DNA from 3 places in the Plantactinospora sp. B5E13 genome. Region 2 is predicted to be linked to each of the others. Evidence: riboswitches for the same ligand, from Rfam matches in the RefSeq annotation. Region 2 holds a riboswitch; each other region holds the start of a gene.
What was found. Region 2 has a riboswitch for cyclic di-AMP ahead of ABGB05_RS35095 (hypothetical protein). Riboswitches for the same ligand answer to the same signal wherever they lie in the genome.

Region 1: linked by a shared signal. The riboswitch ahead of ABGB05_RS31685 (hypothetical protein) and the one ahead of ABGB05_RS35095 (hypothetical protein) in region 2 are both predicted to bind cyclic di-AMP.
Region 3: linked by a shared signal. The riboswitch ahead of ABGB05_RS25380 (NlpC/P60 family protein) and the one ahead of ABGB05_RS35095 (hypothetical protein) in region 2 are both predicted to bind cyclic di-AMP.

What each region holds. Positions count from the first base shown of each region.
Region 1 is NZ_JBDPLT010000054.1:36,267-40,766, reverse strand. Features, by position in the region: gene ABGB05_RS31690 (cation diffusion facilitator family transporter) at 47-961, shown strand; cyclic di-AMP (ydaO/yuaA leader) riboswitch at 1,205-1,333, shown strand; gene ABGB05_RS31685 (hypothetical protein) at 1,434-2,441, shown strand; gene ABGB05_RS31680 (cellulose-binding domain-containing protein) at 2,562-3,821, opposite strand; gene ABGB05_RS31675 (YnfA family protein) at 4,146-4,478, shown strand.
Region 2 is NZ_JBDPLT010000073.1:5,230-22,221, reverse strand. Features, by position in the region: gene ABGB05_RS35135 (elongation factor G) at 1-522, opposite strand, end outside; gene ABGB05_RS35130 (IclR family transcriptional regulator) at 1,274-2,047, opposite strand; gene ABGB05_RS35125 (hypothetical protein) at 2,139-2,897, opposite strand; gene ABGB05_RS35120 (SGNH/GDSL hydrolase family protein) at 3,019-3,729, shown strand; gene ABGB05_RS35115 (hypothetical protein) at 3,745-4,617, shown strand; gene ABGB05_RS35110 (M20/M25/M40 family metallo-hydrolase) at 4,765-5,817, shown strand; gene ABGB05_RS35105 (O-acetyl-ADP-ribose deacetylase) at 5,862-6,359, opposite strand; partial or broken gene ABGB05_RS35100 (cation diffusion facilitator family transporter) at 6,527-7,402, opposite strand; gene ABGB05_RS35095 (hypothetical protein) at 7,561-8,565, opposite strand; cyclic di-AMP (ydaO/yuaA leader) riboswitch at 8,569-8,700, opposite strand; gene ABGB05_RS35090 (SDR family oxidoreductase) at 9,102-10,127, opposite strand; gene ABGB05_RS35085 (polysaccharide deacetylase family protein) at 10,373-11,083, shown strand; gene ABGB05_RS35080 (glycosyltransferase family 2 protein) at 11,106-12,392, opposite strand; gene ABGB05_RS35075 (hypothetical protein) at 12,584-13,156, opposite strand; gene ABGB05_RS35070 (GNAT family N-acetyltransferase) at 13,291-14,556, shown strand; gene ABGB05_RS35065 (hypothetical protein) at 14,595-14,909, shown strand; gene ABGB05_RS35060 (ribose-5-phosphate isomerase) at 15,043-15,519, opposite strand; gene ABGB05_RS35055 (DUF1015 family protein) at 15,655-16,893, opposite strand.
Region 3 is NZ_JBDPLT010000034.1:424-4,923, forward strand. Features, by position in the region: partial or broken gene ABGB05_RS25370 (pyridoxamine 5'-phosphate oxidase family protein) at 1-136, opposite strand, end outside; gene dcd (dCTP deaminase) at 318-896, shown strand; gene ABGB05_RS25380 (NlpC/P60 family protein) at 1,050-2,015, opposite strand; cyclic di-AMP (ydaO/yuaA leader) riboswitch at 2,102-2,252, opposite strand; gene ABGB05_RS25385 (N-acetylmuramoyl-L-alanine amidase) at 2,520-4,500, shown strand, end outside.

The DNA.
Region 1 (4,500 bases), on a different contig from region 2:
TCAGCATATGTCAGATCATGCCGGGCACAGCGGGGAAGGTGTGGACGTGGGAGCAGGACATGACCACGGCGGTGCGCTGACCCGCGCGGCGCAGCGGCACCGGGGGCGGCTGTGGGCCGCCTTCGCACTGCTCGCCGTGCTGATGGCGATCGAGGCGGCGACCGCGCTGCTGACCGGGTCGCTCGCGCTGCTCTCCGACGCCGGACACATGTTCACCGACGTACTCGGGATCGGGATGGCACTGGCCGCGATCACCGCGGCCGGCCGGGCGGCGGCCGACCCGCAACGGACCTTCGGGCTCTACCGCCTGGAGGTGCTGGCCGCGCTCGCCAACGCGGTCCTGCTCGCCGGCGTCGCGCTCTACGTCCTGGTCGAGGCGGTACGCCGGTTCGGCGACCCGCCCGAGGTCGCGGCCGGTCCGATGCTGGCGGTGGCGGTACTCGGCCTGCTGGCCAACCTCGCCGCGTTCGGCCTGTTGCGGGCCGGGGCGCGGGAGAGCATCAACCTGCGGGGCGCGTACCTGGAGGTGCTTGCCGACCTGCTCAACTCGGCGGGCGTGATCGTCGCCGCAGTGCTGATCATCACCACCGGCTGGCGGTGGGCCGACCCGATCGTGGCGCTGGCGGTCGGGCTCTTCATCCTGCCCCGCACCTGGCGACTCGGCCGTACGGCGGTCCGCATCCTGGTCCAGGCCGCTCCCGAACACCTCGACGTCGCGGCGGTGCGGGCCCGGCTGGCGGCCGTGCCCGGGGTCTGCGACGTCCACGATCTGCACGTGTGGACGCTCACCTCGGGGATGGAGGTCGCCTCCGCCCACCTGACCCTGGACGCGGGGGCGGAGGTCGCCAGCGTGCTCGCCGCCGCCCACTCGGCGCTGGACGAGGACTTTCACATCTCACACGCCACGCTGCAGGTGGAGCCCCGCACCGCGCCCGGCGCCTGCGGGCCCACCGACTGGTGAACGCTGCTGGCCCGGCGCCCGGTGGTGCGGCCCTCCGGGTACCACGCCATGGCGCGCGACACGCCTACCGGGAGTAGTTAGCGGGACCTTAAATCTGGTCCGACAATCGGCCGAGTATGTCCGATTAGTTCACCCAGAAACCGCACAATCGGGGCGACCACTTCGGCAACGGCATGTGTCACCCGACAGCAACTGCCGGTAGGCTCAGCCCCGGCCTCCGCCGGAGGAGTACCCACCGGACCGTGGAGACCGCCGCCTAATCGCCATGCGCGAGCCGGGGAACCAGGTACCAGGGGTGCATCCGCGCCAGCGGTAGGGATCTTCCGTCCCGAACCCGTCAGCTAACCCGGTCGGCGACTGACGGAAGGACACTGTCATGCCGTTCCTGGCATCCGCCAGCAGCACCACCCGCCCGGCCAACCGGGCGGTTCCGGGATCCGGCCGCCGATCGGCCGCCCGACTGGCCGTCGTCATGACCGCGCTGGTCGCCCTGGGCGCACTCGTCGTGACGCTCGGCGGCTCCCCCGCCACCGCGGCCCCCGCCCCACTCGGTTACGCACCCGGTGACATCGACGAGGGGGGCAGCGACGACCTCCGCGACCAGCTCGAGAAGGCAAGCAAGGGGTACGTCGACGCCAAGGCCAAACTGGACCGCTCGGTCAAGCGGCAGAAGGAGCTGAACGAGCAGCTCGGCAGACTGCGGACCGAGGTGACGGCCCGCAGCCAGCAGGTCGCCGAGATGGCCGGCATGGCGTACCGGACAGGCCGACTCGGCCAGGTGTCCGCCCTGCTCAGCAGCGGTTCCCCGGCCAGCCTGCTGGACCGGGCCGCCGCACTGGACAAGGTGGCCGCCAACGAGAACCGCGCCCTGCGCGACCTGCGGGCGACCCTCGACGCCGAGGTCGAGGCCAAGGCCGAACTCGACCGGGAGGTGCGCGAGCAGCGCAAACAGGTCGAGGTGATGGAGACCCGCAAGAAGCAGGCCGAGCGGGCGCTCGCCGCGGCGAACAGCGGCGGGCCCGGTTCGGGGGTCAGCGGTGGCAACTCCGCCTCGGCGCGGCCGGCGCCCCGCAACTCCGACGGCTCCTGGCCGCCGGAGTCGTGCAGCGTCGACGACCCGACGCCGGCCGACGGGTGCATCACACCACGCACCCTGCACGCGCTCAACCAGGCCAAAGCGGCCGGCTTCACCCGGTACGTCTCCTGCTACCGCAGTGGTGGCAGCGGCGAGCATCCGAAGGGCCGGGCGTGCGACTTCGCCGCCCAGAAGAACGGATTCGGCGGCGTCGCCACCGGGGGCGACCGGACGTACGGCAACAACCTGGCGGCGTACTTCGTCCGCAACGCCGACCGGCTCGGGGTGCTGTACGTGATCTGGTTCAAACAGATCTGGCTGCCGAGCAGTGGTTGGCGGGCCTACAACGGGGGTGGTGACCCGTCGAGTGACCACACCAACCACGTACACCTGTCCATGAACTGACGACCGCACGTCCACGAAACCACCCGCCGGCACCGCCCGCCACCCCTGGGCAGTGCCGGCGGGTCGTTTTCGCGGGCGCCAGAGCGCAGGCGCCGGAATACGACGAGGTTGCCCGGTCGGTCAGCAGCCGATCCGGGCCGAGCCGAGCGCCACGTCGTCGAACCAGAGCGTGTCGGCACCCTCGCCGTAGCTCTCCCAACCGAGCCGCAGATCGGTCAGGTTCGGCCGCCAGTTGGCCCGGTTGTGCCACTGCCCGTCGATGTCGTGGGTGGGCGTGCCGTCCGCGGTCAGGCCGGTCACCGCCGTACCGTCGACCCAGGTCTGCAGCCGGCCCTGGGTGCCGTCGACCAGGAACTCGACGCAGGTCCACCGGTTGACCGGCAGCGGCAGGCTGAGCGCTACGCCGTTCGGACTCTGCTCGGGCAGCGTGGCGTCGTCGGAGGCGCGGTTCCACTGCAGGGCGCCGTTCTGGCCGCCCATCCGCAGGTCACGGTTGCCGTCGTTGGCGTCGCGCATGGCCAGGAACGTCACGTGCTGGGTCGGCAGTGCGGTGGTGTGCCGGACCCAGAACCGGGCGTACCGGACTTGTCCGGCGCCGCTCAGGTCCCGGTTGGACCGGACGAAGACGTGGTTGCAGTAGCCGGCGGTACCGCTGATCCGTACCGACCGGCCGCCCTGGTGCGCGGTCGTGCCGTCGATCGAGGCGGTGCCGCCGCCCTGACAGTCGGGATAGTTCAGGCTCCAGTCGCCCGACGGTGTCGTACCCGTCTGGTTCTCGAAACCGTCACAGAGCACGGCGGCGCCGCAGCCGGTCGTCGGCGGCGGGGTGGTCGGTGGTGGTGTCGTCGGCGGCGGGGTGGTCGGCGGCGGGGTGGTCGGTGGTGGCGTGGTCGGTGGTGGAGTCACGGTCGGTGGGGGCGTGGGTGTGCCTGTCGGCGGCGTGGTCGGCTCGGCGCCGTTGCACGGTACGCCGTTCAGGGCGAACCCGGTCGGCGCCGCGGAGCTCGCCGAGTACGTGCCCTGCACGCCGAACTCGGTCGAGCCGCCGGCCGGAAGCGATCCGTTCCAGGCCGCGTTCCGGGCGGTCACGCTCGCCCCGCTCTGGGTGACCTGCGCGTTCCAGCTGTTGGTGATCCGCTGGTCGCCACCGTAGGTCCAGGTCACGGTCCAGCCGTTGACCGCGGTGTCCCCGGCGGTGACCCGGACGGCGGCGGTGAAGCCACCGGTCCACTGGTTGACCTGGTAGTCGACCAGGCAGCCGGCGGCGGCCCGGGCGGTGGAGCCGGGGAGCACGCTGGCCACCGCGACGGTGCCGAGCGCGAGCGCGGTCACCACCGCCCCGGCCACGGACGCACGACGATGCGGTACGGAGATCCTCATGGGGATTCCTCTCAGGGGCTGCCGGACGCGCACGACAGCGCGCCGGCGATGCTGCTGCTACGACGACGGTCGACACACCTCGTCGGGTGCGGCCGTCCGACGCCTCCCGCGATCGGCTCCCCGCGATCGGCCGGGTTCCGGCGGCTCCGGCGGGCGGTCCCGGTCAGCCCGTACCTGGTCGCCCGCCGACGCTGCCCGGGTGCCGGGCCCGGCTCAGCTTAGAGACGGATATCTATATATGCAACCGGGGTGTACCCGACCGGGACGACCCCCGACCCCAGGACACCTCAGCGCCGGGCCGGAAGCGGCGGGACAATGCCCGGCATGACCGTGACCCGTTCGCTCCTGCTCTTCCTGCTCGCCGCCGTCGCCGAGATCGGCGGGGCCTGGCTGGTCTGGCAGGGCGTACGCGAGCAGCGTGGTCTGCTCTTCGCCGCCGCCGGGGTGCTCGCCCTGGCCGGGTACGGCTTCGTCGCCGCCTTCCAGCCCGATCCGCACTTCGGCCGGGTGCTCGCCGCGTACGGGGGCGTCTTCGTGGCCGGCTCACTCGGCTGGGCGGTCCTGCTGGACGGGTTCCGACCGGATCGCTACGACCTCGTCGGCGCGGCCGTCTGCCTGGTCGGCGTCGCGATCATCATGTACGCCCCGCGCGGCTGACCCCGTCCGCGCCGCTTCTCGG
Region 2 (16,992 bases):
CCGGCCGATCGGCAGCTGCACCACCAGCGGGACCACCCCGAGCCGGTCCCGGATCGACCGGATCGCGGCGTCGAAGTCGGCGCCCGCCCGGTCCAGTTTGTTGACGAAGGCGATCCGCGGTACGCCGTACCGGTCGGCCTGCCGCCACACCGACTCGCTCTGCGGCTCCACCCCGGCGACCCCGTCGAAGACGGCGACCGCCCCGTCGAGCACCCGCAGCGCCCGTTCGACCTCGTCGGCGAAGTCGACGTGTCCCGGGGTGTCGATCAGGTTGATCCGGTGGTCCGCCCAGGTGCAGCTGACGGCGGCGGCGAAGATGGTGATACCACGCTTGCGCTCCTGCGGGTCGAAGTCGGTCACGGTCGTGCCGTCGTGCACCTCGCCCCGCTTGTAGGTGGCGCCGGTGACGTACAGGATCCGTTCGGTGGTGGTGGTCTTGCCGGCGTCGACGTGGGCGAGAATGCCGAGGTTGCGGGTACGGGTCAGGTGGTCGACGACGTTTCGGTCCAACTGGGTACGCACGGCCGATGGCCTTTCCTGGTCGTGGTCGCGGAAACGGACGGCGCGATTGACGACGAAGCTGAGCCGGGCGGCGGCCCCGGTCGACCGTCGGCGGAGTCACCGCCCGACGAGGGCCCGGGATCGGCGCGACCAGGTGACCACGGGGTCGGCACGACCACAGGACCAGCCGGATGCGGGATCAGCACGGTGCGGACCAGCATGGTGCGGACCAGCATGGTGCGGAATCTGTGTGATCACGGGACCAGGTGGTACGGGATCGCGGATCCGGTGGACCGGTGCGTCCGTGGAGCGGGGCGTAGCCGACGTGGTTCCGCGGACCGGGCACCGTCATGGACGACGGCGGCCGGAGAGGCGGATCGGCGAGCTTCGTCGCGAAAGCCGGGGTCAGCCGCGCGGGCTGGCTCCGGACGCCGACGAAGACGCCAGAATCACCTCGTGCCGTGACGGAGGAATGACCACAGCGGTGCGGTAGTGCACGGCCGGCTCCCCTCACTGGTCATGGCGGCACGGTCCGCAGTGGACCGCGCTCAGGTCCTGACGACTGTACCGCCTTCCGCGCCCGTCCGGAACGGCTTTTCCGCGCCTCGACCGCCTCGGCCGTCGGGCCACCTCACCCCGCCGCCGGTGAGACCGTCGGCGCCGCCCGGGAGAGTGACCATTCCGCCACCGGCCTGCTCCAGCGGGCGACGATCATCGTGGCCCGGACCCGGGTGGCCGTGCTCGCCCTACGGCTACGGGCGGAGGCGGACGGTCAGCGGTAGAGCGTGTCGGCGAGTTCCTTCGCCGCCTCCTGCAGGGCCTGCACCGCCCGGTTCACCTCCTCCGGGCTCATCCGGGTGGTCGGACCGGCCACGACCAGCGCGGCGGCCGGCGTACCGGCGCGGTCCGGCAGCGGTACGCCGACCGCGACCAGATCCGGCGCGCTCTCGCCCCGGTTGACCGAGTATCCCCGCGCACGGGCCTCGGCCAGCTCCTCGAACAGGGTGGCCCGATCGGTGGTGGTCGCCCCGGTGAGCGGTGCGAGCCGTTCCGTCGGATAGAGCCGGGACACCGTTTCCGGGGAGAGCCCGGCCAGCAGCACCTTGCCGCCGGCGCAGGCGTGCGCCGGCAGCGTCACCCCGGCCCGGGACGCGACCCGCACCGTGTTGACGGACTCGACCGAGTCGAGGAACCGGACCTTGTTCCCCTCCAGGATCTGCAGACTCGCCGTCTCGCCGGTGGTCGCCGCCAGCAGCTCCAGGTACGGCCGTGCCTTACGCCGGACGTCGAGCCGGCTGAGGGCACCCATCCCGACCTCGATCAGCACCGGTCCCGGGTGGTACGCCCGGGTCGTCGGGTTCTGGGCGGCGAAGCCCCGGAAGACGAGCATGGCGAGCAGCCGGTGCGCCGTCGACCGGGCCACGCCCAGCTCCTCGGCCGCCTCCGCGACCCGGATGCTCGGCCTGGTCTTCAGCAGCAGCAGGAGCCGTAGCGCGTGGTCGACCGAGGCGATGTGATAGGGCGGCAGGGCCGCCTCGTTCTTCATTGCGGAATGATAGCCATAAGTATGTCGCGGTAAGGACCGCCGATCGGGCCGGAGTCACCCGTCTCCGCTCAGCCGCGGTCCCCGCCTCCGCTCAGCCGCGAGATTCGCCGGCAGCAGCCCGCAGTCGGTCGAGTTCGCCGGGGGTGCCGATTTTGGTACGGAGTCCGGGCTGCTCGACGTACTGCCGGATCGCGGTGGTGAGGAAGGCCGGGGCGACGTCGAGCAGGCCGACGGGCAGCTGCTCGGCACGGGGCGGGCCGAGGTCCGGCCGCCAGTCCCGGTAGAAGAGCGGTACGTCACGGGGTGCCACCCGGGCCGGGGCGGGTGGCCCGCCGGGCGACAGGTCGTCCCACCGGACGGTGACCGGCCGGCGGAACCGACTGATGGTGATCCCGTCCGGGTCCAGTACGACCGACACCCGCCACCACAGGAGCAGGGCCACGGAGACGGCGAACAGCAGGACAACCGCGACGACGGAGATGACCGCCCCGGTGTCGCCGGCAAGCCGTACCCGCTCACCGTCCGGAGTGGACTCGGTCTGGACGAAGGTGGCGGCGAGCCACATGAACATGATCGCCTGCATGCCGGGGAGCTGCGCGAAGGCGGAGACGACAAAGCGGTCCGGCGCCCGCTCCACCCGAAACGTCGCCGGCCGGGCGGCAGGCCGGGCGACCAGTCGGGCGAAGACCAGCAGCGGTACGGCCGCCGTCGCCGGAACAACCACGAGGCGGAACAGGAGGCCGGCGCCGGATCCGCCGAACCGGTGCACCTGGAAGGTCACCATCAGGTGTGCCAGGAAGGCGACCAGGCCGAGCCCGGCGGCGATCACACGGGCCCGGGTCGGCGGCATCCACCCATCGTAGGAGGGTCGGTCAATGTCCGAACCTCCCACACCGACCGGTACCGGCGGAGCACGACCGACCCGACAAATGGCTGGCGGCCCGACGTCGGCAGAACAGATCATCATCGTCGTGTCCGGCTACTACGTCGCGCTCGGCGACTCGATGTCCATCGACGACTACGCCGGTGGCCCCGGGCGGGGCGCGGCGAGCCTGCTGTTCCGCAACCGGGACACGGACTTTCCCGGCTGGCAGGGCCGGGACCTCGCGGGGATCGGTTTCGAGGCGCGGCTGCTCGCCCGGGACGGGGCCACCACCATCGACGTCCTCGACCGACAGCTACCGGCCGTCGACCGGCCGCCGACCCTGGTCACCATCAGCATGGGCGGCAACGACCTGCTGGCCGCGTACGGCGACACCGACGCCGCCCGGGCGGCCGTCGCCCGGGTCGGGGCACAGGGCGAGGGTGTGCTGACCCGGCTACGCGCGGCCGCCGGCGGCAACTGCCGGATCGTGCTCAGCACCGTGTACGACCCGAGCGACGGCACCGGGGTGGTCCCCGGCTCCGGCCTACCGCCGTGGCCGGACGGACCGGCGATGCTGCACCTGCTCAACACCACGCTGGCCGGACTCGCCGAGCGGCACGGCGCGGCTCTTGCCGACGTACACGATCGGTTTCTCGGGCATGGGGTGACGGTGGGTGACCCGAGCCGGTCCGATCCCCGACCGTCCGAACGGGAACTCTGGTACTGCGGCACGGTCGAACCGAACGCCTGGGGCGCGAGCGGGATCCGCGAGGCGTGGTGGCGGGCGCTGGCGGACCTACCCGACCTGCCCAGGTGATCTAAGCTCCCCGGAATGCGCTTCTCCCGCGGTCCGTTCGACGCCGACCTCGTCAGCCAGGCCTACCAGGCGTGGGACGCCGAAGACTGGCCGCGCGCCGGCGAGCTGCTGGAACGGGCGGTCCGGCAGGCACCGGACGCCCGGGGCAGCGACAAGCTCTGGTTCGACGCGGCGTTGGCGTACAAGTTCCTCCGCGACTGGCCGAAGGCGTACGAGCTGGGTCGGGAGGCGGCGGCGCGGTCCCCTCGGGGCAGGCAGGACCCGGCGTTCTGGAACCTCGGAATCGTCGCGACCGTGTTGCGGGACTGGTCCACGGCCCGGGACTGCTGGCAGGGGTACGGGCTGCCGATCCCGCCCGGCGACGGCGAGATCCTGGAGGACTTCGGCCCCACCTGCGTACGGATCAACACGGCGGGCGGTCAGGAGGTGGTGTGGGCCCAGCGGCTCTGCCCGACCCGGGCCCGGGTGCTCAACGTGCCTCTCGACCCGGGCCGCCGGTTCGGCGAGGTCGTGCTGCACGACGGCGTACCCAACGGCGAGCGGGTCTTCCAGGGCCAGCAGGTCCCGGTCTTCGACGAGATCCTCCTCTTCACCGCGTCCGAGCTGCCCACCCTCTCGGTCACCGTGACCGCGTCGGCACCCGACGACGTCGAGGCGCTGTACGAGATGTTCGCCCGTGACAACCTCGGTGCCGAGGTGCGCGACACGGTGAAGCCGCTCTGCAACTGCTGCAGCGAGGGTTCGGTCACCCAGGAACGGACGGTGCAGGCGGGCCGCAGGTCGATGCTGCTCGGCGCCCCCGAACAGCGGGCCGCCGAACTGCTCGACCAGTGGCGTGCCGAGCGTCCCGACGACCGTTCCTGGACCGGGCTGCACCCGGCGACCTGATCGACCGACCGCGGGAACCCGGGCCACCGCGAACGGGACGATCCCGGGCACATCCGACCGACTGTCGTCGATTCCCGGGGTCGACCGGATTGCCGACCGATGCCATGATCACGGCACCCCTTGGCATCGTCCCCTGTGGAGTTCTGGATGGTCCTGACCGCGCATCCCCGGCTCCGACCACTGGCCGTTCCGCTCGCGGCACAGCTCGACGCGGTACGCGCCGCGGTCGACGAGGGACGGCTGCGCCAGCACGTCGAGCGCCTCGACGCGCCCCGGAGCCGGCGGCACGCCCCGGACGGGCTGGCCCGGGCCGAGACGTACGTGGTCCGGGAGTTGGAGCAGGCCGGTTGGCTGGTCGAGCGGCGGCCGTTTCCGCTGCCGGGGCGCACCACCCCCGGGGTCAACCTGCTCGCCCGTCCACCGGCGACAGCCCGTCCACCGGCCGTGCCTGCGTCGACGGTGCTGCTCGGCGCGCACCTGGACACCGTGTTCGGCAGTCCGGGCGCCGACGACAACGCGTCCGGGGTCGCCTGCCTGCTGGAACTCGCCCGGCTACTGCCCAGCCACGGCCTCGCGGCGCCGGTGCGGCTCGCCGTCTTCGACGAGGAGGAGACCGGCCTGCACGGCTCCCGCGCCCTCGCCGCCGAACTGACCGGCACGGACCGGATCGAGGTCGACGGGACTGACGCGGAAGCGGTCGGCGCCGAGCGGCCGGCCGCCGTGGTGGTCTTCGAGTGTGTCGGCTACTACTCCCGGGAGCCGCGCAGCCAGACCCTGCCTCCCGGTGCCTCGCTGGTCTTCCCCGGGCAGCGCCGGCGAGCTGGCCGACGCGGCTGGCGTGGCGACTGGACCCTGGTGGCGTACCGTCGATCGTCACGACCGTTGGCCCGGCTGATCGGCGAGTGCCTGACCCACCTGGCCGGGTCCGGGACCGCGATCCTGGCCCGCGACCCGCTCGACATTCCGGTCGTCGGCCCGCTGCTCCGCCGATACGTCCCGGCGACCCGACACTTCGCCCGCAGCGACCATCAGCCGTTCTGGGCGGTCGGCGTACCGGCGGTCCAGCTCACCGACACCGCCGACTTCCGGAACCCGCACTACCACCGGCCAAGCGACACCCCGGAGACCCTCGACTACCGGCGGATGGCCGACATCGTGGCCGCCACCGCCGTGGCGACATCACCGCTCGCCCGCCCCTGAGGTGGTCCCTCGGCATCGCCGGGCAGTGTGGACCGCGTCCCGGCTCAGAGCGCGGCGTTCAGCAGGTCCCGGGTCTGCTCGTCGAAGGCGACCAGGCGGATCCGCTCCACCTTCGACGGGGTGGACCGCAGCGTCGACACCGCGATCCGGGCCGCCTGGTCGGGCGGAAAGCCGTAGACGCCGGTGGCGATGGCCGGGAAGGCGAGACTGCGGGCCCCGATCCGGTCGGCGACCGCGAGGCAGCGGCGGTAGCACGAGGCGAGCACCTCGGCCTCGCCGTGGTCGCCACCCTCCCAGACCGGTCCGACGGTGTGGATGACGTGCCGGACCGGCGGGTCGAGGTCGAAGGCCGGGGTCGCCACCGCCTCGCCGGGCGGACAGGGGCCGACCGCTCCCCCGGCCTCGGCGAGTCGCGGGCCGGCGGCCCGGTGGATGGCGCCGTCGACCCCGCCGCCACCCAGCAGCGACTCGTTGGCGGCGGTCACGATCGCGTCGACCCGCTCCCGGGTGATGTCACCGGAAACCACCTCGATCGTCGTCATCGGCTGATGATGCCAGCCGTGGGCCCGCCGGGCACGCCGGTCGGCCCGGCCACCGCCGCCGGCTTCGCCCCGTCCGCCGACCGCCCGCCCGCGTCGCCGCTCGCCGCCGGGTCGGCCGGGCTCCACTCGCACGACGTACCGCCGTGGCAGAGCTTCTCCCCGGTCGGCGGTTCGATCTGCAGGGTGGCGTGGTCGATGCCGAACTCGTCGTGCAGCCGACGCCGGGCCGCCACCAGGACGTCCGTCACGTCGGCCCGCGCGTCGACGTTGAGGTGCGCGGAGGCGACGTCCATGCCGGAGGTGAGCGTCCAGACGTGCAGGTCGTGCACCGCGGTCACCCCGTCGAGTCCGGCCAGGGCGGTCCGGACCCGGGCGACGTCGACGTGCGGCGGCGCCGCCTGCACCAGTACCCGGCCGGCGGCCACCGCCAGCCGCCAGGTCCGGGGCAGGATGAGCAGGCCGACCGCGACGGCGACCAGTGGGTCGGCGTACCGCCAGCCGGTCGTGGCGATGATCAGGGCGGCGACGATGACGCCGACCGAGCCGAACAGGTCCCCGAGCACCTCCAGGTACGCCCCGCGCAGGTTGAGGCTCTCCTTGGCGCCGCTGCGCAGCAGCAGGAAGGCGACCACGTTCACGGCTAGGCCGCCGAGCGCGACCACCAGCATCGGGCCGGCCGCAACCTCGGGTGGGTCACCGATCCGGCGGACCGACTCGACCAGGACGTAGAGCGCGACACCGGAGAGGAGCACCGCGTTCGCCAGTGCGGCGAGCACCTCCAGCCGGTAGAGGCCGAAGGTGCGTTGGGGGTCCTTCGACGCGCGGCCGGCGGCGGTGATCGCCGCCAGCGCCATCCCGATGCCGAGTACGTCGGTGAACATGTGCCCGGCGTCGGAGAGCAGGGCGAGCGAACCGGTCAGCCCGGCGGCGACCGCCTGGACCAGCATGTAGAGGGCCAGCAGCCCGACGGCCAGCCAGAGCGGTCGGCGGTGCCGGTGTCCGGCCCAGGTCAGCGGGTTCCCGTGGTCGTGCCCCGCGCCCATCCTCCACCTCCGGCGTACGTCCGTTCCTGCCGCCGTCAAAGTATGCGGACATCGCTATGTATGCAAGTTGGAAGTGGGTGTCAGAATGCCGACCGCCCCGCCACCCGGGAATCGGGTGGCGGGGCGGTCGGTACTGCTCGGCTCTCGCGTGACGCCGCTTACAACATCGACACGTGCACGTGGTCCGTATGGTCACTGGCACCGCTGTAGGACGTCCAGCCGGTGGCCGGAGCCCAGATCTCCCTGTACCAGATCACGTACAGGATGCCGAGCCGGTCGGCGTTACGGACCAGGAAGGCGGCCAGGTTGTTGCCGTACTTCATCTGGTCGTTGTTCGCGGCCGGGGCGAACCCGCTGTTGAGCAGCGACCAGTCGCAGGCCCGCCCCTTGGGGTGCTCGTACGGCCCACCGGGGCGGTAACAACCGACGAACCGGTTGAAGCCGGCCCGCTTGACCTCCTTGTACATGTGCAGCGTACGAGCGGTGATGCAACCACCCGTGGTCGGATCATCCTGGTTGCAGGACAACGGCGGGAAGCCGTCGTCCATCCCCGGACCAGGCCGAGCAACCGGCGACTCCGCGTCGACCAGGCCCTTGTTCGGCCGACTCCGGCCACCGACCAGGGCGAGCGCCTTCTGCGCCTCGGTCCGTTGCTTGTCGATGACCTTGCGGGCATCCTTCTGCTTCTCAACCTCGGCGTCGACCGCTTCCTTGGCCGTGTTGACCTGCTCGCGTGCCTCGTTCAACCGGCGCAGCTTCTGGTTGTTGAGCAGGTTCAACTCGTTCAGGGCGGCGGCCCGGTCCAGGAAGGACTCCGACGACGAGCTGTTCAGCATCATCGACACGGCACTGAGCTTGCCCGCCCGGTAGGACTCCGCCGCGATCTCGCTCGCCTCCGGCGCGAGCGCGTCCAGTTCCGCCTGCGCCTCCTCGAGCTTCTTGGTGAGTTCCTTCTGCCGCTTCTGGGACTTCTTGAGCGCGGCGTTGGCCTCGGCGTACCGCTTCCCCGTCGTGGCGAGTACGTCACCGAGCAGCGGTGTCTCGACCTCCCCGTCCGGGCCCGGCTTGGGTGCCGCCGACGCCACAGACGGAGCCACGATCAGCGATGCCGCGGTGAGCAGTGCCAGGGCAAGCGCCAACCTTCGGCGTAGGGGTGCCCTCACATGTATCCCTTCCGTCGGCCGCCGACCGGGTTAGCTGACGGGTTCGGGATGGAAGATGTCCCTACCGCTGTCGCGGATTCACCCCGGGTACCTGGGTCCCCGGCTCGCCAGGTGGCGATTAGGCGGCGATCAGCGCCGGCACCATTTGGTCCCCGGCGGTGATATGAACGGCAGACAGCATACCCGGTTTCGCTTCCGTAATGGCAAGACCCGAATGCCCCGAAAAGCGTTGCGACACAACAACTATCAGTAATCACCGACGTGAGGAGTATCGACAGAGATCGTTCATCCGCGCTTTATTCACCATCCGCTGTCGGTTATTCACCAACCGCTCCGTGGCAGCGTAGGGGCGATAGGAAACCCTTCCGTCCTGACCGGTGGCCCGCCGCCCGGCCGGTCGTACCGTCCACCGGCCCAGGTCCGACCACCTACACGTTCCGTCACCGGTGACAGCGGGACAGCACCCGCCCGGCCGACACGGTCGGTGACCGGCGCTTTCCCGTACCCGCGACACGGTAGGCCCGCGCCCCGGCGGTTCAGCGCCCCCGGCGCACGGCGAGCCGCCGGGCCAGCACCGTCGCCCCGGCGGCGACAAGCCCGGTGGCCAGCAGTTCCCGGTGCCGGGACAACCAGAGTTGTGCACTCTGGACCCGGGACCGGTCGTCGAACGAACCGTGCGCCCCCGGGTCCGGCCCACCACCGTCGTCGACCGGCTGCCAGAGGTTGACCCGCCGATCCGGGTCGACCGGCTCGTCGGTCTGCTGCGACCGGTAGCCCGACCGGGCCAGATAGCGGTCCAGCAGGCCGGGCACCAGCCGGTTGCCGAGGATGGTGCCGACGGTGGAGGCGCCGACCCAGTACTCCCGCCGACCCGGCCGGTCGGCCGCGTACACCACGGCGCGGGCGGCCACCTCCGGTTGGTAGATCGGCGGCACCGGTTGGGGGCGGTTAGGCAACCGGGACAGCACCCAGTCGAACTGCGGCGTGTTCACCGCCGGAAGGTGCACCATGGTGACCCGCACGCCGGCCCGGTCGTGCAACAACTCGCAGCGCAGCGCCGAGGTGAACCCGGCGATGGCGTGCTTCGCACCACAGTACGCGGACTGCAGGGGCACCGACCGGTACGCCAGTGCCGAGCCCACCTGCACGATGGTTCCGGACCGACGCGGCAGCATCCGGTCCAGGGCCGCCCGGGTCCCGTGCACGTAGCCGAGGTAGGTCACCTCGGTGACCCGCCGGAACTCGTCCGGCCCGATCTCGGTGAACGGCGCGAAGACCGAGGTGAACGCGGCATTCACCCACAGGTCGATCGGGCCCAGTTCGGCGCTGGCCCGGTCCGCGGCCGCCTCGACCTGGTGGTGGTCCGACATGTCGGTCTCGATCGGCAGCGGCACACCCCCGGCGGTCCGGACGTCGTCGGCGGCAGCCCGCAGGCCGGCGGCACCCCGGGCCAGCAGCGCGATCCGCATTCCCCGGCGGGCCAGTAGCCGCGCCGTGGCCCGACCCACCCCCGCGCTCGCCCCGCTGATCACCGCCACCCGTGGTCTCGGTCGGCCCCGCATCAGGCGCTCCTCCGGTCCTTGTCGGTCGCCCGGTCCGTCGGTCCCTCGGGCCGCGCGCCGCCGCCCGGGGCCGCCGGCTACCCGGTCGGCGGCCCGGCAAACCTCGACCCCGCACCGGGTCCACCCCGGGCGCCCGTCCGGGATACGGACGGGCGCCGAGTCGGCGTACCACCCGTCCGGGTGAGGATGAACCGGGACAGACCGGGTATCCGCGCCCGGCGAAGCGGTGGCAGGTGGAGGAACAGGTGCGGGCACGCGCGGTACCGGTGACAACGCTCGGTGCCGCGCTGGCCGCGCAGGCCGTTCCCGCGCTGACCGCCCTGCCCGGCGTACGGCTGCGGTTCTTTCCCCGACTGAGCGGCCGGGGCGCGCCCAACCACGTGGCGCTGACCTTCGACGACGGGCCGGACCCGGCGTCCACTCCGTACTTCCTGGAGACGCTGGCCGCGTACCGGACCAGGGCGACCTTCTTCCTGCTCGGCTCGATGCTGGCCCGGGCGCCGGAACTCGGCCTCGACCTCACCGCCGCCGGTCACGAGGTGGCGGTGCACGGTTGGTCCCATCAGAACCTGCTGCTGCGGAGTCCGCACGCCACCTACCGCGACCTGGCCCGGGCCCGTGAACTGATCCTGGCGGTGACCGGTCGCTCACCCCGGTACTACCGCCCTCCGTACGGGGTGTTCAGCACCGCCGCGCTGATGGCCGCCCGCCGGCTGGACCTGACCCCGGTGCTCTGGACCTGCTGGGGCCGGGACTGGACCCGCTCGGCGACTCGTACCTCGGTCCTGCGCACCCTGCGGACCGGGCTCTCCGGTGGCGGCACCGTGCTGCTGCACGACTCCGACTGCACCTCGGCGCCGGGATCCTGGCGAGCCACCCTCGCCGCCCTCCCCCACCTGCTCGACGAGTGCCTGCGACGGGGTTGGCGGGTCGGCCCCCTCGCCGAACACCGCTGACGCGGTGCGCAGGAGCCCTTTGTTATCGCTCCTTGTCGAGGAAGGAACCCTTCCTGACCTCTGACGCCTGCGCCGGCTCGGTCACCGCCGGGACCGGTTCCGACTCGACCGCAGCCAGGGCGGAGGCGGCTTCGGCGGTGGCCGACGCGGCGACCGCTTCGACAATCGTCGCGGGCGTGCCGGTCCGTACGGCGTCGCGGGGTATACCGGGCGGCGCCAGCGGGCGCCGGGCCCGGGCGACCACCCCGAGGTGGGCCCGTCGGACAACCCGCAACGCCGAGAAGAGCCCGTACGCTCCCCGGCCGATGAGCCGGTGTTTGAGCCCGAGCAGGCCGCCCGGTGGCCGGTACCCGGTGGCCGGAAGATGCCGGCGGTACCGGATGACGATGTTGGCGAAGAACTCGCGCCGTCGGTGTGGCGGAACCCGTCGGGGGTGGCCGAGCACCTGCAGCAGGTGCCAGATCATCCGCTGGAAGATCAGCTGACGCAGTTCCGCCGACACCCCGACTGCCGGGGTGGTCGTCCCGCCCGTCGGCCCGGCCGCCTCGGCAACGGAGACCGGACCGGGGGCCGGACCGGCACCGGAGTGGTCGAGGCCGGCCAGCACCCGGTCCCAGTGCGCGAAGACCTCGAAGTGCCGGTCGCTGACCGTCGAGGTGATCGCTCCACCGGGCCGCTGCCGGTACGCGTAACAGCAGCGGTCCAGCAGGCTGATCCGCGGCGCGGCCAGCATCAGCGGAAAACTGAACGACACGTCCTCGTACCAGCCGGGGCCGAAGGTCAGTCCGAGGTCGGTGAGGAAGCGTCGACGGATCACCTTGTTGCAGGTGATGTGGAGCACCGAGAGCAGGCCGGGCACCTCGTCGAGCCGGAAGACCTCCGGTACCGGCCGGTCTCCGTTGATCCGCGCCAGCGGGCAGCTCCGGCGGCCGCCGTCGGGGAAGTACCGGGTGTACGCGGTGACCAGGAGATCCGGCCGGGTACGGCTGAGCCGCCCGGCGACGGCGGTCAGGGCGCCGTCGGGCAGCCAGTCGTCACTGTCCACGAACCACACGTACTCGCCGGTGGCCCGGGCCAGCCCGGCGTTGCGGGCCGCGCCGAGTCCCCGGTTGACCGGAAAGGTCAGCACCACGACCCGGGGGTCGCGGGCGGCGTACCCGGCCAGGATCTCCGCACAGCCGTCGGTCGAGGCGTCGTCCACCGCGACCAGTTCGAGGTCGGGAAAGGGCGGGTCGAGGATGGAGTCCAGGCACTCCGCCAGGTAGTCCTTCACCTGGTGGACCGGCACGATCACGCTGAGCAGGGTCACCGTCGACAACCTCCGGCGGAGGACTGACACCCTCCGAAGGAGGACGGAGACCGAATCGTAGCGTCGCGTGATCAGGCGACAGGCGGACAGTAACTATCGAGTGACCGAATTGTGATTTGTCGCCTGGATCATCACCCGTTCGGGTGACGGCGGCGACGCTGGCGGATGTGGATGCGGCCTGGAACGCCGGCTCACCGCCCGGCGACCCAGTTCCACAGGTCCACCACCCAGCCGGTCTGCCCCAGGTACGCCACCCCCACCGCGACCAGGAAGACCCCGGTCACCAGGTGCGCGCCCCGGGCCGAACGCCGGATCCGACCAAGCTGACGCTCCAGCACGACCCGGCCGATCAGCCGGGCGAGCGCGAAGAGCCCGGCCGCGATGAAGAGGGTGAGGACGAAGGTGACCACCGGGCTGGTCAGGTCACCCCGCCCCGAGATGGCCCAGATCCCCCAGCAGACGAAGGCGAAGAGACCGCCGATCAGACTCCAGTGCGCACCGAGGCGCAGCTGCCGCCAGTGGTAGCCCGGCGGCAGCTGCGGCCGGTCGTCCTCGAGCTGCGGCCATCCGGTGCCGGTCGGCTCGTGCGGCCCGACCGGTTCCGGCGCGGTACGCGGCTGCGGCACCCCGACCGCCGCCACCCCACGGCGGAAGCCCGGCGCCTCCGGCGCCATCTCGACGGTCGGTTCCGCGTGCCGGAAACCCGGCCCCTCCGGCGGCATCTCGACGGTCCGCTCCGCCCACGGCTGCGTCTGGTCTGACATCTGGTCCTCCCCATCGGTCGGCGATCGGTCCGGGCCACCGATGATCGCCCGGGCACCGACCCGTCCCCGCTTCCGAGGGTAGCCACGCGGTAAACCGGTCGCCGAGGCAGCATCCGCTCGGCTAGACATGGACGATGTCGTACCCGGAGTTACCGATCGAGCCCGCGACGCCCGCCGACTTCGCCGCCATCCACGGCCTGCTGAACACCCTGTTCCACAACCTGCCTCCGGACGAGACGCTGACCGGGGCCGAGCATGGCGTCTTCGAACCCGACCGGTCACTGGTGGTCCGGGCCGGATCGGCGGTGGTGGCGCACGCCGGGGCGTACACCCGGGATCTGACCGTGCCCGGCGCGGTGCTGCCGGCGGCCCACGTCACCCTGGTCGGGGTGGCGCCGACCCATCGCCGGCAGGGCCTGCTGACCCGGCTCATGCAGCGGCAGCTGCGCCAGATCCAGGCTGCCGGGCGGGAGTCCTTCGCGGTGCTCTGGGCCAGCGAGGGCCCGATCTACCCACGGTTCGGCTACGGGCAGGCGACCCGGCAACTGCACCTGGACATCCGGACGACCGGGCTGCGACTGACCCCGCCGACGACGGCGCCATCCACAACGCCGCCGACAGCGCCGACGATCCGCCTGCACACCGGTGACCCGGTGCCGCTCTGGTCCGACCTGGCGCCGCTCTACGACCGGCTGCGCGCCGACCGGCCCGGCTGGTCCGACCGGACCGAGGCCTGGTGGCGGTACGTGCTGAGCGACTACCCCACCCGCCGGTCCGGCGGCACCGAACGACGGGTCGCGGTCGTGGAGACCGCGGCCGGCATCTCCGGGTACGCGGTCTGGCGCGGCCGCGGCCACTGGGACGAACGTGGGCCACAGGGTTCGGTGCTCGTCGAGGAACTGGTCGCGGCCGACCCCGACACCTCGTACGCGCTGTGGCGGTTCCTGCTCTCGATCGACCTGACCCGGACCGTCAGCTACCTGAACACGTCGACCGACGAGCCGCTGCAGTACCTGGTCGACGAACCGCGCCAGCTCGGCGCCCGGGTGGGCCACGGTCTCTGGGTACGGATCGTCGACGTGGCCGGGGCGCTGACCGGTCGCCGCTACGCCGCCGACGTCGACGTGGTGTTCGAGGTCACCGATCCGCTCCTGCCGGAGAACGCGGGCCGGTGGCGGTTGACCGCGGACGCCGGCGGGCCGGCGGTGTGCGTACGCACCGACGCCCCGGCGGACCTCGTCTGCGACGTACGCGATCTCGGTGCCGCCTATCTCGGTGGCCCGCCGCTGGCCGCGCTGGCCGCCGCCGGGCGGGTCCGGGAGGCCCGCAGCGGCGCCCTGGCCCGGGCCTCCACCGCGTTCGGCTGGCACCGCGCGCCGACCGGGATGGGCATCTTCTGAGCAACGCCGCACCGGCCGCTCACCGGTAGGGTCAGGGCATGACCGACTCCGAGCGTCGACGTCGGCGGCTACGGCACGATCCGCCGGAGGCGACCGGCGGTGAGGGCCGGCGTGGGTCGGAGCCGCCTCCCGGGACCGCCGGCGGCACCGAGGACCGGGACACCGAACGTGGCCTGCGCGGCCTGATCGGTTCGGGTGCCTCCCAGGTCAGCGTGACGGCCGCGATGCGGGCCCGGGACGCGGCCCGCCCCACCGAGGCGGACCTGGCCGAGGCTGCCGAACGACTGGTCCTGGTACGACGCAACTGGGTGCCCCGCGAGGACCTGCCCCGTAACCCCCGCGCAACGCCGTGAACCGGGCCGTCGACGGGTGGCCGGCCGGCCCGGATCGGCTCAGGACGCGACCGGCCCAGGACGCGGTCGGTTCAGGACACTGCCCGGCCAGGACGCGGTCGGTTCAGGACTGCCCGGCCAGGACGCGGTCGGTTCAGGGCGCGGCCGGCAGGGCCGGCAGTTCGCCGCTGCGCTCGTAGTCGGCGACCTGGGCGATCCGCCGAGCGTGCCGCTCGTTGCCGGAGAACGGCGTGGTGAGGAAGACCTCGACGATCGCGGTCGCCTCGTCCAGGGTGTGCTGCCGGGCGCCGATCGCCACCACGTTCGCGTCGTTGTGCTCCCGGGCCAACTGGGCGGTCTCCAGGTTCCAGGCGAGCGCCGCCCGTACTCCGGCGATCTTGTTGGCGGCGATCTGCTCGCCGTTGCCGGAGCCGCCGATCACCACACCGAGGCTGCCGTGGTCGGCGACCACCCGGGCCCCGGTGTGCAGGCAGAACGCCGGGTAGTCGTCGTCCGGGTCGAACACCGACGGTCCGACGTCCACCAGCTCGTAGCCCTGCTTGGCCAGATGGTTGGCGAGGTGCACCTTCAGTTCGTAGCCGGCGTGGTCGGATCCCAGATAGACGCGCATACCGCGCAGTCTGTCAGCCCGGCGCGCGGTCCCGCCGGCAGGCACGGCGACAGCCGGACAGATCACAGGTCGGGCCGGCGCGCCGAACCAGCGCGCCGGCTCCGCCGCCACTCAGGAGGGCGGGTCCGACCCCGGTCAGGAGGCTGTGCCGTCGCGGCCCAGCTCGGCCAGGACCAGGCCGCCCCGGGCCTTCGGGGTGAACCAGGTGCTCTTGCGCGGCATCTTCTGCCGGGCCAGGTTGACCGCGACGAAGTCGTCCACGGTCACCGGTGCGATCAGGATCGCCAGCTCGGCCCGGCCCGCGTCGACCTCGCCCACCAGCCAGTCCGCCGGGTAGTCGCCACCGACGTACGTGACGCGCTTGTCACCCGGGTCGAGCCCGAGCGCGTCGCGCAGCAGGGTCCGCTCGACCAGCGTGTGGTCGAGGTTGTCGACTCCGGTGCCGTCGCCGGACGGCAGCGAGACCGTGTACCCCTGCCCGGCGAGATACAGCACGACACTGCCGCCGCTGCCGGGAACCGCCGGCGGCCCGGCCAGCGGCTCGACCCGCGCCCCGGCGGCGCCCAACCGGGCCAGCAGCTCCTCGGCCGTGCTGGTCAGTTCGCTCACCAACCGGTTGTACGGCTGGATCGCGACCGAGGCGGGTGTGGTGATCACCGCGAGGAACCGGGGCAGTTCACCGATCTGCGCGGCGAGGCTGCGATGGTTGCCGTCGGCGACGACCAGTTCACCGCCGCCGGCGAGCCGCACCAGCTCGTCCTGCCGGTCGCCCGGCCCGACCAGCCAGATCGCGTGCGTACGACCGGCCTGGTCCACGTCGGTGGCGGCCGGCACGCCGGCCGTCTCGGTCGCCTCGGCGAGTGCCCGGTGCAGCGCCTCGGCCGGGTTTGCGCCGTCGGCGGCCCGGTTGCCGGTCTGCAGCAGCAGCACCGGGGAGAGCAGGTGCCCGGTCGCCTCGGCCAACGCGACCCGCTCCCGCACCTTCGCGATGAAGACCTCCTCGTTGCGGATCACCAGGCCCGGCTCGTCGGCGCTGGTGGAGATCTGGTCGGTGTCGACCATCGCGAAGAGGCCGTACCCGGGTTCGTCCACCGGCGAGGTGATCCGGTAGAGCACCACCACCTGCTCGGCCGGGGTGTAGCTGCCGTCGGCCTTCGCCTCGGTGAGCCGGGTCACCGCCTCGGACAGGGAGTCCGTGAAGGACCGGCCCAGACTCTCCGGCGCCCGGTGCGGCATCTCGATCGCCAACGCACTGTGCGGGTTCGCCCGGATGATCTCGGTGATCTCGGCGTCGTCGGCGAACTCGTCATAGTTCCTCGCGCCGGTGCCGCCAGTGGTGATCCAGGCCCGGCTGATCGGATGTACGACCGTCATGTCCGGTGACGCTACCGGCCCTGCCCCGGTCGCCCACGTCACACCCGCCGGTGTCCACCCCGTGGGCGTTCCGACGGGGTGGACACCGGGGATCCCGGG
Region 3 (4,500 bases), on a different contig from region 2:
CGGGGTGCACGCGCGGCCCACCGTCGGCGCGCACGGTCGCCAGATAGCCGAGACCCGGCCCGTACTGCTGGAGGAGGGCGCGGATCGCGCCGGCGAGGTCGGGCTCGTCAGCGGCGAATTCGGACCAGGATGCCATGTTGTCATTCTATCGAACATACGTTCGATCACCTACCCGACCCGCCGGTGCGGTCCGCCATCCGGGACGACCGCACCGGGTGGTTCGGGACGGCCGCGGCGCTGGTCCGGACACGGCCCCAGGAGCTGCCTCCGGGCCGGCCGAGGCGCTGGCCCGGGCACTGACTCGCTAAGGTGGCACGGTGCTGCTCTCCGACCGCGACCTGGTGATCGAGATCAAGGCCGGCGCGCTCGCGCTGGAGCCGTTCGAACCGGCGTTGGTACAACCGTCGAGCATCGACGTACGGCTCGACCGGCTGTTCCGGGTCTTCAACAACCACCTCTACACGCACATCGACCCGGGGGTCCAGCAGGACGACCTGACCTCGCTGGTCGACGTGCCGGACGGTGAGCCGTTCGTGCTGCACCCGGGCGAGTTCGTGCTCGCCTCCACGCTCGAGGTGATCTCCCTCGGCGACCAGCTCGCCGGCCGGCTCGAGGGCAAGTCCTCGCTGGGCCGACTGGGACTGCTCACCCACTCCACCGCCGGCTTCATCGACCCCGGATTCTCCGGGCACGTGACCCTGGAACTCTCCAACGTGGCGAACCTGCCGATCCGGCTCTGGCCGGGGATGAAGATCGGACAGCTCTGCATCTTCCGGCTCTCGTCGCCGTCCGAGCACCCGTACGGCTCGGCCGTCTACGGGTCGCGTTACCAGGGTCAGCGGGGTCCGACCCCGAGCCGCTCCTGGCAGAACTGGCGCACCTGGCCGACCCGCTGACCCGCTGACCCGCTGACCAAAGGGCCGCCCGGCCGGCGGGCGGGCCCCGGATGTCGGCGCAGACGACCAGGCCCCGGCCGCATTCCGCGACCGGGGCCTGTTGGTGTTGTCGGCCCTCCGACCCGGGGATCCGGGCCGGAGCCGTGGCCAGGATCAGGGGCGACCGAAGCCGGCAAGGCTGCCGACCGAGTCCATCCGCGCCATCTTGACCGGCTCACCGGCCGTGGAGGCGTGCACGATCCAGCCGTCGCCGACGTACATCCCGACGTGGCTGATCGGGGAGAAGTAGAAGACCAGGTCTCCGGGCTTCAGTTGGGAGCGGCTGACCCGGCTGGTGACGCTGTACTGCCGGGCGGCGTTGTGCGGCAGGGAGACGCCGGCCTGGGCCCACGACCGCAGGGTCAACCCGGAGCAGTCGTACGAGCCCGGTCCCTCGGCACCCCAGACGTACGGCTTGCCGATCTGGGCGCAGGCGTACTTGACCGCCGTACCCATGTCGCCGCCGGGGTAGGTCGCCGGACAGGGCGCGGGCCGCAGCGGGCCGCCGGCACCCCTGCCGTACGCCTCGATCCGCATCCGCTGCAGCTTGTCGATCTCGGAGTCGATCTGCTTCTTCTTCTTCGCCTGCTCGGCCTCGGTCTTGGTCAGCTCGGCGACCAGGGCGTCCAGCGGCGCCTTCTGCTCGGCCAACCGGTTCTTGAGGTCGACGACCGCCTGCACCTCGCGCTGCTCGCGGCGGGCGAACTGGTCGAGTACCGAGAGCTGGCCGATGAGCGTGCTCGGGGTCTTGTTGCTGAGCACGGCGTTCATCATCGAGGCGCGGTCACCCTTGTACGCCTCGACGGCGAACTCGCTGACCCGGTTCATCGCCGCGTCGATCTGCTTCTGCAGCGGGGCGATCTTGTCCTGCAGCTTCTTGGCCTGCTTCTTCTTCTTCGCCAGGTCCTCACGGGTGGCGTTGTGCTTTTCGATCAGCGGCTCGAGCTCGCGCCAGTTCTTGTCGATCTGGCTCTCGATCTCGGAGACCGACGGCTCGGCGACGGCGGGCGTCATGCCGACGAACAGCACGGCGACGCTGGCGATCGCGGCGAGTGTGGTGGTGAGGATGGACCGTCGCAAGCGGGTCTTCGTCGTCGGACCGCCGGCCTGGGCCGGGCGCGGGGACGACGACCGCGGGGCGGGGGCTGCCACCGGGGTCCGTACTCCTTCTTCCTCAAGTCCGCCTACCGGGTTAGCTGACGGGTTCGGGCGGGAAGAGATTCGCCCTACCGCTGACGCGCGGATTCACCCCATGGTGCCCGGGTCCCCGGTTCGTGTGAGTCGTTGATTTTGTCGACGATTCGGCGGTGTCGAGACGTGGTCGCCGGACTGGCGGCCTGCCACCGCCTCGACGGTCCCCAACATTAGAGAAGCCTGTTATCCAAACGCAACCCGTGAAAGCAGTTAATTCGCACCGCATCGGCCCGGTCGCGGATTGTGCGGGGGGACGATCGACAATTCACCACGTCGTTACACAGCCGTGAAAGTTTCCTACAGGGCGACAAGCGCAGGTGGCAGCTATTGACGGCCACGGTGTCCCGGGTGGATGGTGATCATCAGCCATCCCCGGTGACAGGAGGTCCCATGCTCCGGACACGAAGGCCGCTGACCAGGAGAATCGCGATCGGCACCGCCGTACTCGGCGCCGCGGCGCTGGTCCCGGTCGGCGCCACCCCGGCGGCGGGCGCACCGCCCACACCCGGCCGACAACAGGAGTACGCCGCCGCGGCGGCCGAGTTCGGCGTACCGGAGAGCGTGCTGCTCGCCGTCTCCTATCTGGAATCCCGCTGGGACAGCAACGCCGGCACCCCGAGCACCAGTGGCGGCTACGGCCCGATGCACCTCACCGACCACCGCCACGTCCGCTCACTCGGCGGCGCCGAACCCGAGCATGGCGAGGACCGGCGCGGCGATCCCGCCCGACCGGGCCCGGTCACCGGCCAGGCCGCCCCCGACGCCACGAGCCGGCCGACGGTCCCCGGCCAACCCAGCCCGGCCACCGCCACGGCCCCGGACGACCCCAGCGCGGACAGCCCGGGCTCCCAGACCCTGGACACCGCAGCCGGGCTCACCGGCGCCACCGAGACCGCCCTGCGCACCGACCCGGCGGCGAACATCCGGGGCGGGGCGGCACTGCTCGCAACGTACCAGCGGGACCTGGCCGGGCCGACGGGGCGGGCCAGCGACCCGGCGGCCTGGTACGGCGCGGTGGCCCGGTACGCCGGCAGCGACCAGGCGGACGCCGCCGCGGTCTTCGCCGACGAGGTGTACCGGACCATCGTCGAGGGCGCCGCCCGGACCACCGACGACGGCCACCGGATCAGCCTCGCCGCCCACCCCGGCCTCGTCCCGCAGCGCTCCCGGCTGGACCGGCTCGGCCTCCGGACGCCGCCGACCCCGGCGACCGGGGCGGGGGCGGAGTGCCCACGCGACATCTCCTGCGAGTGGATCCCGGCGCCCTACGAGGCGTTCGGCGACGGCGACTACGGCAACCACGACCTCTCCGACTGGCCGGCCCGGCAGAAGATCGAGTACATCGTCATCCACGACACCGAGGAGACGTACGACAACACGCTCCGGCTGGTGCAGGACCCGACGTACGTGAGCTGGCACTACACCCTCCGTTCCGCCGACGGGCACATCGCGCAGCACGTCCGGGCGAAGGACGTCGCCTGGCACGCCGGCAACTGGTACGTCAACGCCAAGTCGATCGGCCTCGAACACGAGGGCTTCGCCGCCCAGGGCACCTGGTACACCGAGGCGATGTACCGGACCTCGGCCAAACTGGTCCGCCACCTCGCCGCCCGGTACGACATCCCGCTCGACCGGCAGCACATCATCGGCCACGACAACGTGCCAGGGGTGCTGCCCGGCAACGTCGCCGGCATGCACTGGGACCCGGGACCGTACTGGGACTGGTCGCACTACTTCGACCTGCTCCGGGCGCCGTTCTCCCGTACCGGCGGCCCCCGCACCGGCCTGGTCACCATCGACCCGGACGTGCACACCAACCGGCCGGCCTTCACCGGCTGCGAGACCGCCGGCACGCCGTGCGCACCACACGGCTCCTCGGCGGTGGTCCTGCACAGCGCCCCGTCCGCCGACGCCCCGCTGGTCAACGACGTCGGGCTGCGGCCGGACGGCACCCCGAACACGATGCACATCGCCGACCACGGCGCCCGGGTCTCGGCCGGGCAGACGTACGCGGTCGCCGGCCGGCAGGGCGACTGGACGGCGATCTGGTACCTCGGACAGCGGGCCTGGTTCCACAACCCGGCCTCGAAGCCGACCGCGAAGTGGGCGACCGGCCTGGTCGCCACCCCGAAGCCGGGTCGCGCGACGATCCCGGTGTACGGGCGCGCGTACCCGGAGGCCGCCGCCTACCCGGCCGGGGTACCGGTGCAGGCGGTCACCCCGCTGCAGTACACCCTCGCCGCCGGTCAGCGCTACGCGGTCGGTGACGTGCTTCCCGGCGAGTACTACCGGGCCACCACCTTCGACGGCTCGTCCCCGGGTGACTGGACGGTGATTCGGGGCGACACCCGGTACGTCCAGATCCAGTTCG